3 regions of the Pedobacter sp. FW305-3-2-15-E-R2A2 genome follow, and region 1 is predicted to be linked to each of the others. Evidence: riboswitches for the same ligand, from Rfam matches in the RefSeq annotation. Region 1 holds a riboswitch; each other region holds the start of a gene.

Region 1 (4,289 bases):
GGCATTCTTTAATCCTGCTTTTTCACACACCATACTTCCGGTAGAGACCATTACATAGTCTGGCGTAGAAGTGGATACAATCACACAGTCAATTTCGTCAGGGTGTACATTTCCATCTTCAAGCAATCTTTTCAAGGCATTTGTTGCCAGGTCAGAAGTGGCCACATTGGCATCGTTCACGATTCTTCTCTCCCTGATCCCGGTTCTGGAAACGATCCATTCATCATTCGTTTCCACCATTTTTTCCAGGTCCTTGTTGCTCAAAACAGTTTCCGGAACATAACCACCAACTCCGGTTATCACCGCATTTTTACGTATTCTCATTCTGTGTGCTGTATCTATTAAAACAGGCAAGCGTACCACTTGCCTGTTTGATTTTTTTTTACAAAGTTACAGCTTCTTCAACATATTCCCGCAGTACTTTTGCAGCAGCGACCATTTCTGTCAATGCTTTTTTTGTTTCGTCCCAATGTCTGGTCTTCAAACCGCAATCCGGATTTACCCAAAGTTGTGCCGAAGGGATCACTGAGCGTGCCTTTTCCAACAGAAAAACCATCTCTTCTTTGGCTGGAACACGAGGCGAATGAATGTCGTAAACCCCTGGTCCTATTTCATTTGGATATTTGAAGTCCGCAAAAGCATCCAGCAATTCCATTTGTGAACGGGAACATTCAATCGTGATGACATCCGCATCCATGTCTGCGATATTTTGAATAATGTCATTAAATTCAGAATAGCACATATGGGTATGAATTTGTGTTTCATCCTGTACGCCACTGGCAGAAATGCGGAAAGCACGTACTGCCCAGCGCAAATAATTCTGCCAATCGGCCTTTCTCAAAGGCAAACCTTCGCGAATTGCAGGCTCATCAATCTGAATAATTTTTATTCCTGCGCTTTCCAGATCCAGCACCTCATCTCTGATGGCCAATGCAATCTGGGTACAGGTTTCGGAACGTGGCTGATCATTGCGCACAAAAGACCATTGCAAAATCGTAACCGGTCCGGTTAACATGCCTTTCACCCATTTCTCCGTCAGCGATTGCGCAAAAGACGACCACCTGATGGTCATTGGTGCAGGGCGATGAACGTCTCCATAAATGATAGGCGGTTTCACACACCTGCTTCCATAACTTTGGACCCATCCATTTTTAGTAAACGTAAATCCAGCCAGCTGCTCACCGAAGTATTCCACCATGTCATTGCGTTCAAATTCTCCATGAACAAGTACATCAATCCCTGTTTCTTCCTGGAAAAGGATTGTTTCTTTGGTTTCCTTTTCAATCAATGCATCATATTCTTCCTGGCTCAGTTCTCCTTTTTTGAACTTTGCCCTCCAGCTTCTTACTTCTGCAGTTTGCGGAAAGGAACCGATGGTAGTGGTTGGGAAGGAAGGTAATTTCAAGGCTTCTTTTTGAGCAACACTTCTTAGTGCATAGGGATTTAAGCGCTGCTCATCTTTTTCAGTAACCCCTGATACCCTTTGCTTTACGCCAGGGTTATGGATCAAAGTAGATGTTTTCCTGTTGCTATTGGCTTGTACATTACTTTCCAGCTGTGTCTGGGCCTGGGCATCGCCTTCTGCCAATTGCTTTAAAATCACCAGCTCTTCTACCTTCTGCTTCGCAAAAGATAGCCATTGTTTGATCTCCGGCGTTAGTGTAGCCTCATTCGTTTCCAGATCAAGGTCACATGGTGAATGGATCAGAGAACAAGAAGGACTAATGATCAGACGGTTTACACCAATCTTCTCTTTTGCGGTTTCAATCAATTGCAAGGATGCACGAAAATCATTTTTCCAGATGTTCCGGCCATCAACCACACCGATAGAAAGGACAAGCCTAGCAGGAATTACGGCTAAAACAGTCGACAATTGTTCCGGATTTCTCACAAGATCGATATGTAAAGCATGTACAGGAAGTCCAACCGCCAGTTCTGTATTGTCTTTTAAAGCTTCGAAATAAGTAGCCAGAAGCGTTTTAAGTCTGGGAAACTGTTTTTTGATTTCAGCATACACATATTTAAATGCCGCTTTATCTTTCTCTGTCAGGTCTAAAGAAAGAAAGGGCTCATCAAACTGTACCCATTCTACCTGTTGTTCTTCCAGTTTTTTAAGAATCTCTATGTAGACTGGCAACAGGTTTTTGATCAGGTCAATCCGATCAAACCCAGCTTCTTTCTCTTTACCTAACAATAAATAAGATACCGGGCCAATCAGCACTGGCTTGGTTTGAATGCCCAGTCTTTTGCTCTCCTGATATTCATCCAGTAATTTAGTGGAGAACAGTTTGAACTGTTGATCTTTGGTAAATTCCGGTACGATATAATGGTAATTGGTATCAAACCATTTGGTCATTTCCATGGCAGTGATGTCCAGTCCTTCTTTTTGATAACCTCTGGCCATCGCAAAGTAAAGGTCCAGCTCTGTATTTGACTTGTTGAGAATCACCTCATGGTAGCGCTTAGGAATGGCACCTACGGTAAGGGACAAATCCAATACCTGATCATAAAATGAGAAGTCGTTGGAAGGAATCAAGTCGATTCCTTTCTCTTTTTGCAGCTCCCAGTTCTGCTGGCGGATGTTTTTCCCTACCTGTACCAGATTTTGAATGGTACTTTTCCCTGCCCAAAATTGCTCACAGGCTTTTTTGAGTTCTCTGTTACTACCTATACGCGGGTAGCCTAGATTGTTTGTTAGCATTGTCTTGCTTTTTAATTGATGAAAAGATCAGTTAAAAGTTCTTTGCTGAAATCGCAATGCTGACGGAAAGAAGGAAAAGGAAAAATAAATGTACAGACACACGCCTTCCGAAGAAGGTATGTATTGGATATACACCTACCTGACCCATGCTTCAGATCGCGAAAGCAATGTCAATTCGGTAAAGGCAGGTCTCCTGACTTGTAACATTTTTACCATCCTTCCCATTCCTGGATTGGAACAGTGGATATTCTTGGGTAAAAACCTTTTTGTGTTACTTACAGTTGCGCGACAGCTCGTGATTTACACACGATTCCCTATTAATCTACAGCTAAGTAAAACCTCTTCCGGTTGATGATGAAATAAAGTAAAGAACTTATCAGAACAAAGGTAAGGAAAAATCCAGCTCCCCTGGTATACCTTAACGGGAGCATCGGATTTCCAGATATTTTATTTATTTTTATCAAAATCGATCATATGAATAGAAAGAGCTGTCTTCCTCCCCCTAGATATTAATATTTAACCTACAAGGTATCCTTTGATTTTGCCAATGAAATAACTGGCACTCTTCGGTATACCTACGTGTTTTCAGTTTATTTATTAATATTTATTTCCTGTGTTAGAACAGGAAGACAATTCTTTTATGAAAAAATCATATTTGTTATTACACTTTGCGGTAATACTTGCCGGCTTCACCGGTATATTCGGTAAACTCATTTCCCTGAACGAAGGGCTTCTGGTTTGGTACAGAGTATTTTTCTCTTCGATTATTCTGTTTTTGATCCTGAAACTTTTCAAAGTCCGGGACTGCAACACTTCAAAAGAAAAATTTGATATTGCTAAAATTGGGCTCTTTATAACCATTCATTGGGTATTCTTCTACGCCAGTATAAAATATTCGAATATTTCAATCGGTGTCGTATGTTATTGTTTAACCAGTTTTTTTACTGCAGTATTCAGTCCGCTGATTAACCGCCAGCGATTCAATATAAGCGAGCTGTTGTTAAGCTTGCTAACGCTTATCGGCATTGCATTAATCTTCCATTTCGACGCTTCCTATCAGCTGGGAATCATACTCGGTGTCATATCCTCGGCTTTCGCCGCCCTCTACACCATTTACAACGAGCGGATTGTAAGAAAATACGACAGCAGGATCATCAATTACTACCAGATGATTGGAGGTACAGTTGCTTTGGGTGTCTTTCTCCCGCTCTATCTCCATTATTTCCCTGCACCATCGCTTATTCCGGATTTGAAAGATACCGGATATCTGATCCTGCTGGCTTCGTTTTGCACCGTAGGACTTTATATTATTTTTGCGGAATCATTAAAGCGCATATCTGCATTTACTGTAAACTTAAGTTTTAATCTTGAACCAGTATATGCCATCATCATTGCCTTTCTTTTCTTCAACGAAAGTAAAGAGCTCAACTTTTCCTTTTATATAGGTCTGCTTTTTGTAATGTCGTCCGTAGTTTTACAGACCATATTTTCGTTGAAACCATCCAATAAGCAGACCGATGTTTTAGCGTCTGATTGAATCAGTTATAAGATTTAAAAGAGATGAAAAGGGTCGTAAGAAGTGATTACA
Region 2 (4,289 bases), 1.3 Mb from region 1:
AGTACCACAACAGCTGAAGGTGGAAAACATCTGGATTCCATCTGCGGATCAATCGGGAACAATTAGGTTAAGGTTATATAGACCAAAGGGAAAAGAGAATTTACCAATACTTCTGTATTTTCATGGAGGTGCATTTATATATGGAACTCCGGAACAATATGATTCCCTTTTTTTTCCGCTGGCCTTAGATATAGGGGCATTGGTCGTTTCTGTAGATTACCGCTTAGCTCCCGAACATCCATTTCCGGCAGGTATGGAAGATGGATATGACACGTTATTGTGGTTATCTGAACATGCCAGCGACCTCGGTGGAGATAAAGATAATATCCTCATCGGAGGCAGCAGTGCGGGAGCAACAATAGCTGCTGCTATTACACATATGGCAAGAGACAGGAGGGAAGTAGAAATCCGACACCAGTACCTGCTGTATCCGCCAACGAGCCATCTTTTGGAAACACGATCCATGAAAGAACTCGCAAATGCTCCGATGCAATCCAGAAAGGCGGCGGAATGGATGTGGAAATACTATCTCAACGATAAAACCGATCCATTGCCAAAATATGCGGTCCCGTTGTTGGAGCAGAATTTCAAATATCTGCCCGATGCAACGGTCATTGTATGCGAATTGGATCCCCTGAAAGACGAAGGGAAAGCCTACGCTGCAAAATTAGAGAAGGCAGGGGTTAGGGTTAATCTGATGGAGATGCCGGGAGCTGTCCATGCCTTTGACTTTTTTCCATGCCCATTATCGGATCACTTTTACAAATACCAGGTTGAATTGTTCAAACAAATTTTAAATCAGAAAAAATGAAGAAAATATTAGTCATCAACGGACATCCAGACAAAGAAAGCCTAAACCATACGATTGCGCAGTCCTATATCAGGTCTGCGATGGATGCCGGCGCTGAAGTACGATATATTGCCATTGGAGCACTCGATTTCAATCCTAACTTACAATTCGGTTATCGGCAGCGAATGGAACTGGAGCCCGATTTATTAAAAGCACTGGATGACATCCGGTGGAGTGAGCATCAGGTCTGGATTCACCCGCTTTGGTGGCTGGGGATGCCTGCAATTATGAAAGGATTTTTAGACCGGCTTTTTCTTCCGGGGCTTACTTTCAAGAGCAACAATAACGGGACAAGCGAAGGCTTATTGACCGGAAAAACCGGAAGAATTATCACCACTGCCGGGGATTTATCTATCGATGTTTATGAAGAAGTGTACCGGTCAAGCGGACTCGTTCAATTAAAAAAAGGTATTCTGGAATACTGTGGAGTTTCTTCCATAAAAAGCGATTTTATAGGACCGCTTTATGAACTTTCTGAAGAGGAGATAAAAGAATGGCTGCAAACTATAGAGACCAGTGCAAAGAATGATAGTATACGATAAAATAGGAGACTTTTTCTGATACCACCCGGGCCGGATTGCATTATGCTTAAAAAGTCATTAGTTTCTTTGATAATAACTGTCCTTATTATTATAATTTTCCCTTCATATGAATAACTTTTTGTACTATTGCGCCGTAATTGGTTCTTAACATAAAATTTCACTAGGTTAGGATTAATAGGGAATCAGGTGTAAATCCTGAACAGACCCGCTACTGTAAGTTCTATCACAACAATTGACATCTCGTTGCCACTGTTTTTTGAATAAAAATGGGAAGGCCGTCAAATTGGGAACAAGTCAGGATACCTGCCAATACATATATTTTTTAAAGCCTTCGAGGATGAGGTTTTGAATACAATTCGGACCGAAGCTCTTTTGCTTCGCGGGCCCCTCGTGGACCTATCCTTTTTGTTTTCTGATATCATCCGCCAAGCTATTTGAATTAAACATTGATGTATATCTCAAACGCATTAAAAAACGATCACGTTTTTAGCATTTATTGGCAAAATCTCTATGGGCAGCAGGAGCACCCAGGCTCTGTTCTATCGATACAACCCATTTACCCAAATAACATAAAGATTAAAATTCAGACAACCCAAAACCCAAACATGAAAAACTTGAAAGCGATCATTTTTCTAAAGCTGCTGTTCGTCGTTATACTCTTTGCGTCCTCCTGCAAAAAGGACGTACAGGTTAAACCAAGCATTACCGGGGTCAGCGAAGAGACGACCATTCTAAACATCGGCGATAAATTAACCTTGGCACCCAATATCACCAACACCAAAGGCAACAACTATATCTGGTTGGTGAATGGCAAGGAAACTGCCTCGGGTCAGCTAAATTATACTTTTCAGGCCACTGAGGCGGGAACTTTTGACGTAACATTTAAAGTAACCAATAAAGGCGGTACCGACCAGCAATCTTTCAAATTAATTGTGGAAAAGCCAATTGTGATAACACTGGCAGATCAGCTGAATGTCTCCATGTGCAACGTATTGGAGATTACACCTGCGGTTACCGGACCAGACCGTAAGGATTACGAATATGAATGGTCTATCGGAGATTCAATTATTGGTAAGAAACTAAACCTGAGCTTTATTTCCCCTGAGGCAGGCACGTTCGAGCTTACCCTTCGTGCAACCGCAGGGAAACAAAGTGTAACTTATAAGCGCAAGATCGCAGTAAAGGCCGAACAGTATCTGAAAAACGCTTACACTGTACTCGAATATGCGCCTTCACCAGGTAAAAACCACAATTGGTCAATTATAGGATCTGCGGCTAATTGGAAGTACGGAGACGAATATCCACTTGCTTACAATGACTTTCTGACGAAAGCAACCGGAATCAGAAAAGTTAATGCTAACGCCGCACTTTTTCTGGGTAGTTGGGGTGGATCTGCCACTTTTAAATTTGACCATACGGTGGCCAATGTTTCCGGTAAAACCGACTTGGAGCTGACCGCTTTTTGCTCCCTCCGTGACCAACCAGCTGTTTACGTAGCGTATGACTATAACAAAAACGGAATGCCAGACGAAAACGAATGGTATGAGCTGAAAAACGATGATTATGGGCAGGAAGATATCCCGGAATATGAAATGATCTTTACGTACAATAAAACGGAAACGGATGCCAGAAGGATATATAGCTATTTCAACTGGAAAGATAACCAACCCAACCTTGCCAACGGAGAGGTGATCACCAATAAAACTTTCACCAGTTCCATGACCACAGCAGGAGCATTCTCCAACAGGGGGTTCTTTCCGGGACTAAACGTAGCCGACAACGCTACAAAACAAGCGGTTATACTGGATGGATGGAAAACCTCTTTCTCCCGCAAAGGAAAACGCGTCAGCAGAAACCTTACCGGTGCTGCTCCGTTTTTTCAGAGTTTAAATCTAGATATCGATCTGGCTGTAAACAAAAAAGGAGAGGCCATTCAGTTGCCTGGGATCGATTTTGTAAAAGTGCAGAAGGTGATCTATCCTTTTCAACAGGATCTGAATACCGCTAATGCGATTGCAGATTACAATATGGAAGAAGGACGCATGTTACAGGTGGGTTCTATATTGGACAAACACCTCAAAAATTAAAAAAGCCGGGCAACCAAATATATACTCCAAATTAAAACTCATGAAAAAATCCCTATTTACTAAAACATTATTAGTAGCAACCATTTCTCTTGGTGTATTGGCTTCCTGTACCAAGCAGAATGATTTATCACCAGAAACAACTCCAAAGGCAAAAAGCGCGAGCGCACAACAAAACAGCCTTGCCACAAGCTATACCATCACTTTCGAAGGTATCGGGAGCAGCTATATGGCTAACAATACTTCTTACGGAGATAATGCCTACTCTTCCTGGACTGGTACTCAAATCGCACCCTATGTACATTCGCCAAGCAATTTGAAGTTTGCGATCAAAGGTGCTGGTAGCGGAACCCCGGTTGACTACTGGAACGGTGGTTTTGTGGTTTCCAATTGGAACTACAAATCAAATATTCCAGGAAAAACAGGTGATTGGTGGTACTCTTACCTCAATCAGTGCAGTGTTTACTCAGGCACGCATGGCGCTAAAAATGGTGGCTATGCTGGCAGTAGTAATTTCGCTGTTATGTTTGGTTATGTAGATTCCTATAACTCATCCTATGCTACACGTCCTAAGCTTGATTTTACTTCAGGTAGCGGAGTGGTAGAGGGCATGTACGTAACTCTTTCTTCCTATACCTATGGGGTAATCCAGAATGGCAATGCATTCGGCTCCGGAGCAGCAACACCACTTAAAGATGTCGCCGGAGGAACGGGATATTTGAAATTACTGGCTTATGGCTTTAATGGCAGCGTAGCCACAAATAACGGCGATCCGGTTGAAATTGACCTGGCAAGATACAATAATCACCTGCC
Region 3 (4,289 bases), 2.3 Mb from region 1:
CAGTAAGACCGTGAATACATTTTGAGATTTATATCTGATTTTTTTCATGTTAATAATCGTAAGTCAAGCTAAAACGATACGACCGACCAGGCATTGGATAATTCGTAATTACCTCATATGGTTGGTTTAAAAGGTTGTTCAATTCTGCGCTAACCTTAATTTTTCTTTTCTGGATCATGGCATTATAATGTATGGCGAGATCATGTGTATAAAAAGGCTGTACATAATTGACCGCAATATTCGCAGACTGGTCATAACGCTCGCCGGTATACAGATAACTGTAATTCAAGGCGAAATTTTTATAAGCTGCACTGGCCAGAAAAGTAATGTTGTGTAAAGGTACGTAAGGGATCTGTTCTTTATAAGTCGTTGAAGCAGGGTCTGAATCCCGCGCCTGCTGGTAGGTATAGCTGAGGCCGGCATTCAGGCTCAGGTCTTTGTTGAGCTGCCAGGAAGACTGCATATTTACATCCAGACCTTTCACTTCTACCTTTCCAAGGTTTCTCATGCTCCACATGGCCTGTGAGGTTCCCGGAACAGCAACGATTTTATCTTTCACTTTATTAAAATAAGCATCCGCCTGTATAGAAAACTGGGTTAATGCCTGATGTTCGTATCCTTTTATATAAGTAAAACCGAGATCATATTGTTTGGTATACTCCGGCTTAAGGACCCTAAACTGATAAAAGGTATAGTACAGGTCATTAAATGTTGGCATCCGGAATATGCTCTTGTAAAAAGAACGGATTCTAAATTCCTTTTGGTCAAATGGCTGCCAGGATACCATTACAGTTGGTGTAAGCTCATTCCTGTTCCCCGATGCGGGCCCGCTTTTCACCTTATCATAGGTTAAAGTACTCAACAGATTTGCCTGGATGTCCAGTCTGTCAAAATGAAGCTGGGTCGCAAGTGCATTTAGAAATGTGTTTCTGGTCGGATAGGCAAAGCGGTAAAGATTGGCATTCATATCATTGAGAACATAATCTGTTGACCAAACCAGGTCCCAAAATTTGTTAATCTTCAATTTATTTGCCAATGATAGGTAAAATTCCTGTTGATGGTACTTATTGTTCAAAAGTCCGTCTGTTGTTACAATGTTCGGATCCAGGTAACGTAGATAATCGTTTGAATATTTCACCGTAGCCATCAGGCTATACTTTCCGATGTTCTTTTCGTAAGCTGACTGTACAAAGAAATTCCGATCCCATTGACGCTGAGAAAAATGCCATACGTTAGCTACAATAGCGCCAGGTAAACCTTGATTGTCTTTATAGCCGTAAAATTTAACACTCCATTTACTACTATCCCGAAGAACTCCATTCAGCCCCAATTCCAATCTCATTGACTCTACATCACCATCGGTTCTCACTCCGGTAGTGTCCCAGGCACCATTGGTAGAACGGAACTTATAACGTCCATGGGCTTTCTTAAATTCAGCACTAACGGTACTGTAAGTATGATCGGTTATTTTTGTCTGCCACAATAGTGATGGGTTGACCAGTCCAAAAGAGCCTGTTCTGAAAACCCCTTTAATCCGGTTATTCCTGCCATCTTCAAAACTGGGGGTTCTGGCTTTCAGATATAACGAGCTTGCTGAAGCGAAGCTTTTCGCAGATTGAAAAATATTGCTCTTCTGCCCGTTATACAATTCAATCTCTTCAATATTATCCAAAGAAAACTTGCCAAGGTCTACCTGTCCGTTTTGCGCATTTCCAAGCTGGACCCCATCGTAAAATACCGCGGTATGATTGGTCCCTATACTGCGGACATTGATGGTCTTTAATCCACCAATACCTCCGTAATCTTTAAGCTGTACGCCGGAAAAGAAACGCACCGCATCTGCAACGGAAAGACTGTTCAGCTTTTCCAGGTCTGCACCGGAAAGAATTTGTAAGGGAGTAGAAGAGGTTTGACGTCTGGTGATTTTTACGGTCCTGATCTGTACTTCTTTCAACTGATTGACTTTCTCCAGGGAGTCTTTCCTGGATAATTTTACCGAATCCCGCTGTGCCAGCAAATTTAAAGGCATAATTCCCCCAAGCCAGCTAATGGCCAGAAAAGTAAAAAAACAAGGGTTTATACCTTTAATGGTAAAATTGTTTCTTCTCATTTTTGTTGTGAGTTATTTACCCACAGCAAACAGTTAGATCAAGGAAATGAAATACAAAAAACAAGCACTCACTCCAAGCTTCAATCCCCGAAAGCTATGAAATATTACACCTATTGGCAGGTCTTCTGACTTACTCCCGGACATTCTGCCTTCCCAATCCAACACCGGAAATTCCAGTTCAGACAAGTGGCTTCGATTTGAATACCGTTATGGAGCTTACAGCTGCGGGACAGTTACGGAATCACACCGTATTCCCTTTTAATCCCAGTGCTGGCACCAGGAACCAAAAAGCGAGGCAAAGGTACTCAAATATCCAGCTAACAACAAACTTTTACAATTGATATACTATTTAGCATTTCCTTGCTATCTTAGGACTAGCATTCTTTTAACAATAAGACAATTAACAATACCACAACGATGAAGACGAAAATCCCTACCCTACTCATCCTGATGTTTAGCCTGAATACCATGGCACAACAACCTGACACTGTCCTCATTGAACAATTGATGCGCAACAATCCGGAGCTCTTTTCCAATATACTGAATCACCCGCAAAAGAATCAGGTCCAACTCCTATATACACAGGTCAACAGAAACAATAAAAACATTCCCAGCTTTAAAAGTTATAGCTACAATCTGGATAACCACCGCTACTTCTACCCTGCCAGCACCGTAAAACTTGCCGCAGTTATCTTTGCCCTGGAGAAAATCAATGACCTGAAGCTAAAAGTAAAAGACCTGAATGCCAAAAGTACCATGATCACAGATTCGGCCTATGCCGGACAAACAAAAGTATCCAAAGACAGCAGCTCCGCAGATGGCCTTCCTTCCGTAGAACATTATATCAAAAAGATCCTGCTGACCAGCGATAATGACGCATTTAACCGTCTTTTTGAATTCATTGGACGTGCAGAAATCAATGCAAAACTCAAAAAGTACGGTTTCAATGACAGTCGAATACTAAACAGACTGGCCATAGGCGATACGGGAGAATCGGCAAAACATACCAATCCCATCAAATTCTACTATAAAAACAAACTGATTTACACCCAGGAGGAACAATACGATCCCAAAGAATACCCCCTTCAGCTCAGCAATACCACAATGGGGAAAGGTTATATGGACAGTACCGAACAGCTGGTCAACAAGCCCTTTAATCTGGAAAATAAAAATGCCTTCAGCATCTCCGATCAGCAGGCCATGATGAGGAAGCTGATCAGCCCCGAAGCATTTCCTGAAAACGAAAGATTTAACCTGACCGCAGAAGATTATAAGCTCATCTACACCCAAATGAGTAAATTACCCGCAGAAAGCATTTATCCATCTTATAATGTCACAGAATTCTGGCCCGCCTACGCAAAAATGCTGTATTATGGCAGGGAGAAAGATGCAGTCATTGAACCTAATATCCGAATATTCAACAAATATGGAGATTCCTATGGTTTCATCATCGATAACGCCTACATCGTAGATTTAAAAAACAAAATTGAATTCTTCCTGACTGCCGTGGTTCAATCTAATGATGATGGTATCTATAATGACAATAAATACGAATATGAGACGGTTTGCTATCCTTTCATGGGAAACATAGGACGCATCATCTATCAATATGAACTGGAAAGGAAACGTGAGCGAACTCCGGACTTGAGCAAATTCAAACTAGCCTATTAAGTCGTCTATTTAACCTAAAAAGAAGCATTTTATTCGATGGCTGAAATCTTTGCCCTGAAGGGGGCAAATCTTTCTATGCCTTCTCATAATACGCATCTTTTTCCTGAAAACCCACAAGCTACCCACCAAACGATTAAAAAAAACACAGTAGTTACCTGAACTGGGATTATTAGATATTACGACGAAAGTATATTATAAAACACTTTGAATCTTTGAACTAAATGCCAATGGCTTGTTGCATTTCCAATTGACAGTTAAGCATCATGCTATTCAGGAAAAAGATGCGGTCTGTGAGAGGGCATAGAAAAATTTGCCCCCTTCAGGGCAAAGATTTCAGCCATCCAATAGATTGCTTCTTTTTACGTTTTTAAAAGTTCTTCCTTGATTTCAGCCAGTTTTTTCATCTCTGCTTCCTCAAGAACCGGAAACTTGAGATCCAATCTGTTAAAGTGTTCTTCAAGAATCTGGCTAATCGCTAACCTTGCGTGCCATTTTTTATCAGCAGGAA

The links. A riboswitch is a leader RNA that binds a small molecule or an ion and turns the genes downstream of it on or off. The one in region 1 is predicted to bind cobalamin.
Region 2: linked by a shared signal. The riboswitch ahead of AAFF35_RS13865 (PKD-like domain-containing protein) and the one ahead of metE (5-methyltetrahydropteroyltriglutamate--homocysteine S-methyltransferase) in region 1 are both predicted to bind cobalamin.
Region 3: linked by a shared signal. The riboswitch ahead of AAFF35_RS18180 (TonB-dependent receptor) and the one ahead of metE (5-methyltetrahydropteroyltriglutamate--homocysteine S-methyltransferase) in region 1 are both predicted to bind cobalamin.

What each region holds. Positions count from the first base shown of each region.
Region 1 is NZ_CP151803.1:2,236,364-2,240,652, reverse strand. It holds gene AAFF35_RS09290 (beta-ketoacyl-ACP synthase III) at 1-324, opposite strand, end outside; gene metE (5-methyltetrahydropteroyltriglutamate--homocysteine S-methyltransferase) at 383-2,701, opposite strand; cobalamin riboswitch at 2,867-3,059, opposite strand; gene AAFF35_RS09280 (DMT family transporter) at 3,342-4,238, shown strand.
Region 2 is NZ_CP151803.1:3,488,658-3,492,946, forward strand. It holds gene AAFF35_RS13855 (alpha/beta hydrolase fold domain-containing protein) at 1-811, shown strand, start outside; gene AAFF35_RS13860 (NAD(P)H-dependent oxidoreductase) at 808-1,392, shown strand; cobalamin riboswitch at 1,514-1,718, shown strand; gene AAFF35_RS13865 (PKD-like domain-containing protein) at 1,998-3,479, shown strand; gene AAFF35_RS13870 (DUF4465 domain-containing protein) at 3,520-4,289, shown strand, end outside.
Region 3 is NZ_CP151803.1:4,512,032-4,516,320, forward strand. It holds gene AAFF35_RS18175 (DUF5074 domain-containing protein) at 1-48, opposite strand, end outside; gene AAFF35_RS18180 (TonB-dependent receptor) at 50-2,110, opposite strand; cobalamin riboswitch at 2,208-2,413, opposite strand; gene AAFF35_RS18185 (serine hydrolase) at 2,528-3,781, shown strand; gene AAFF35_RS18190 (polyphosphate kinase 2 family protein) at 4,141-4,289, opposite strand, start outside.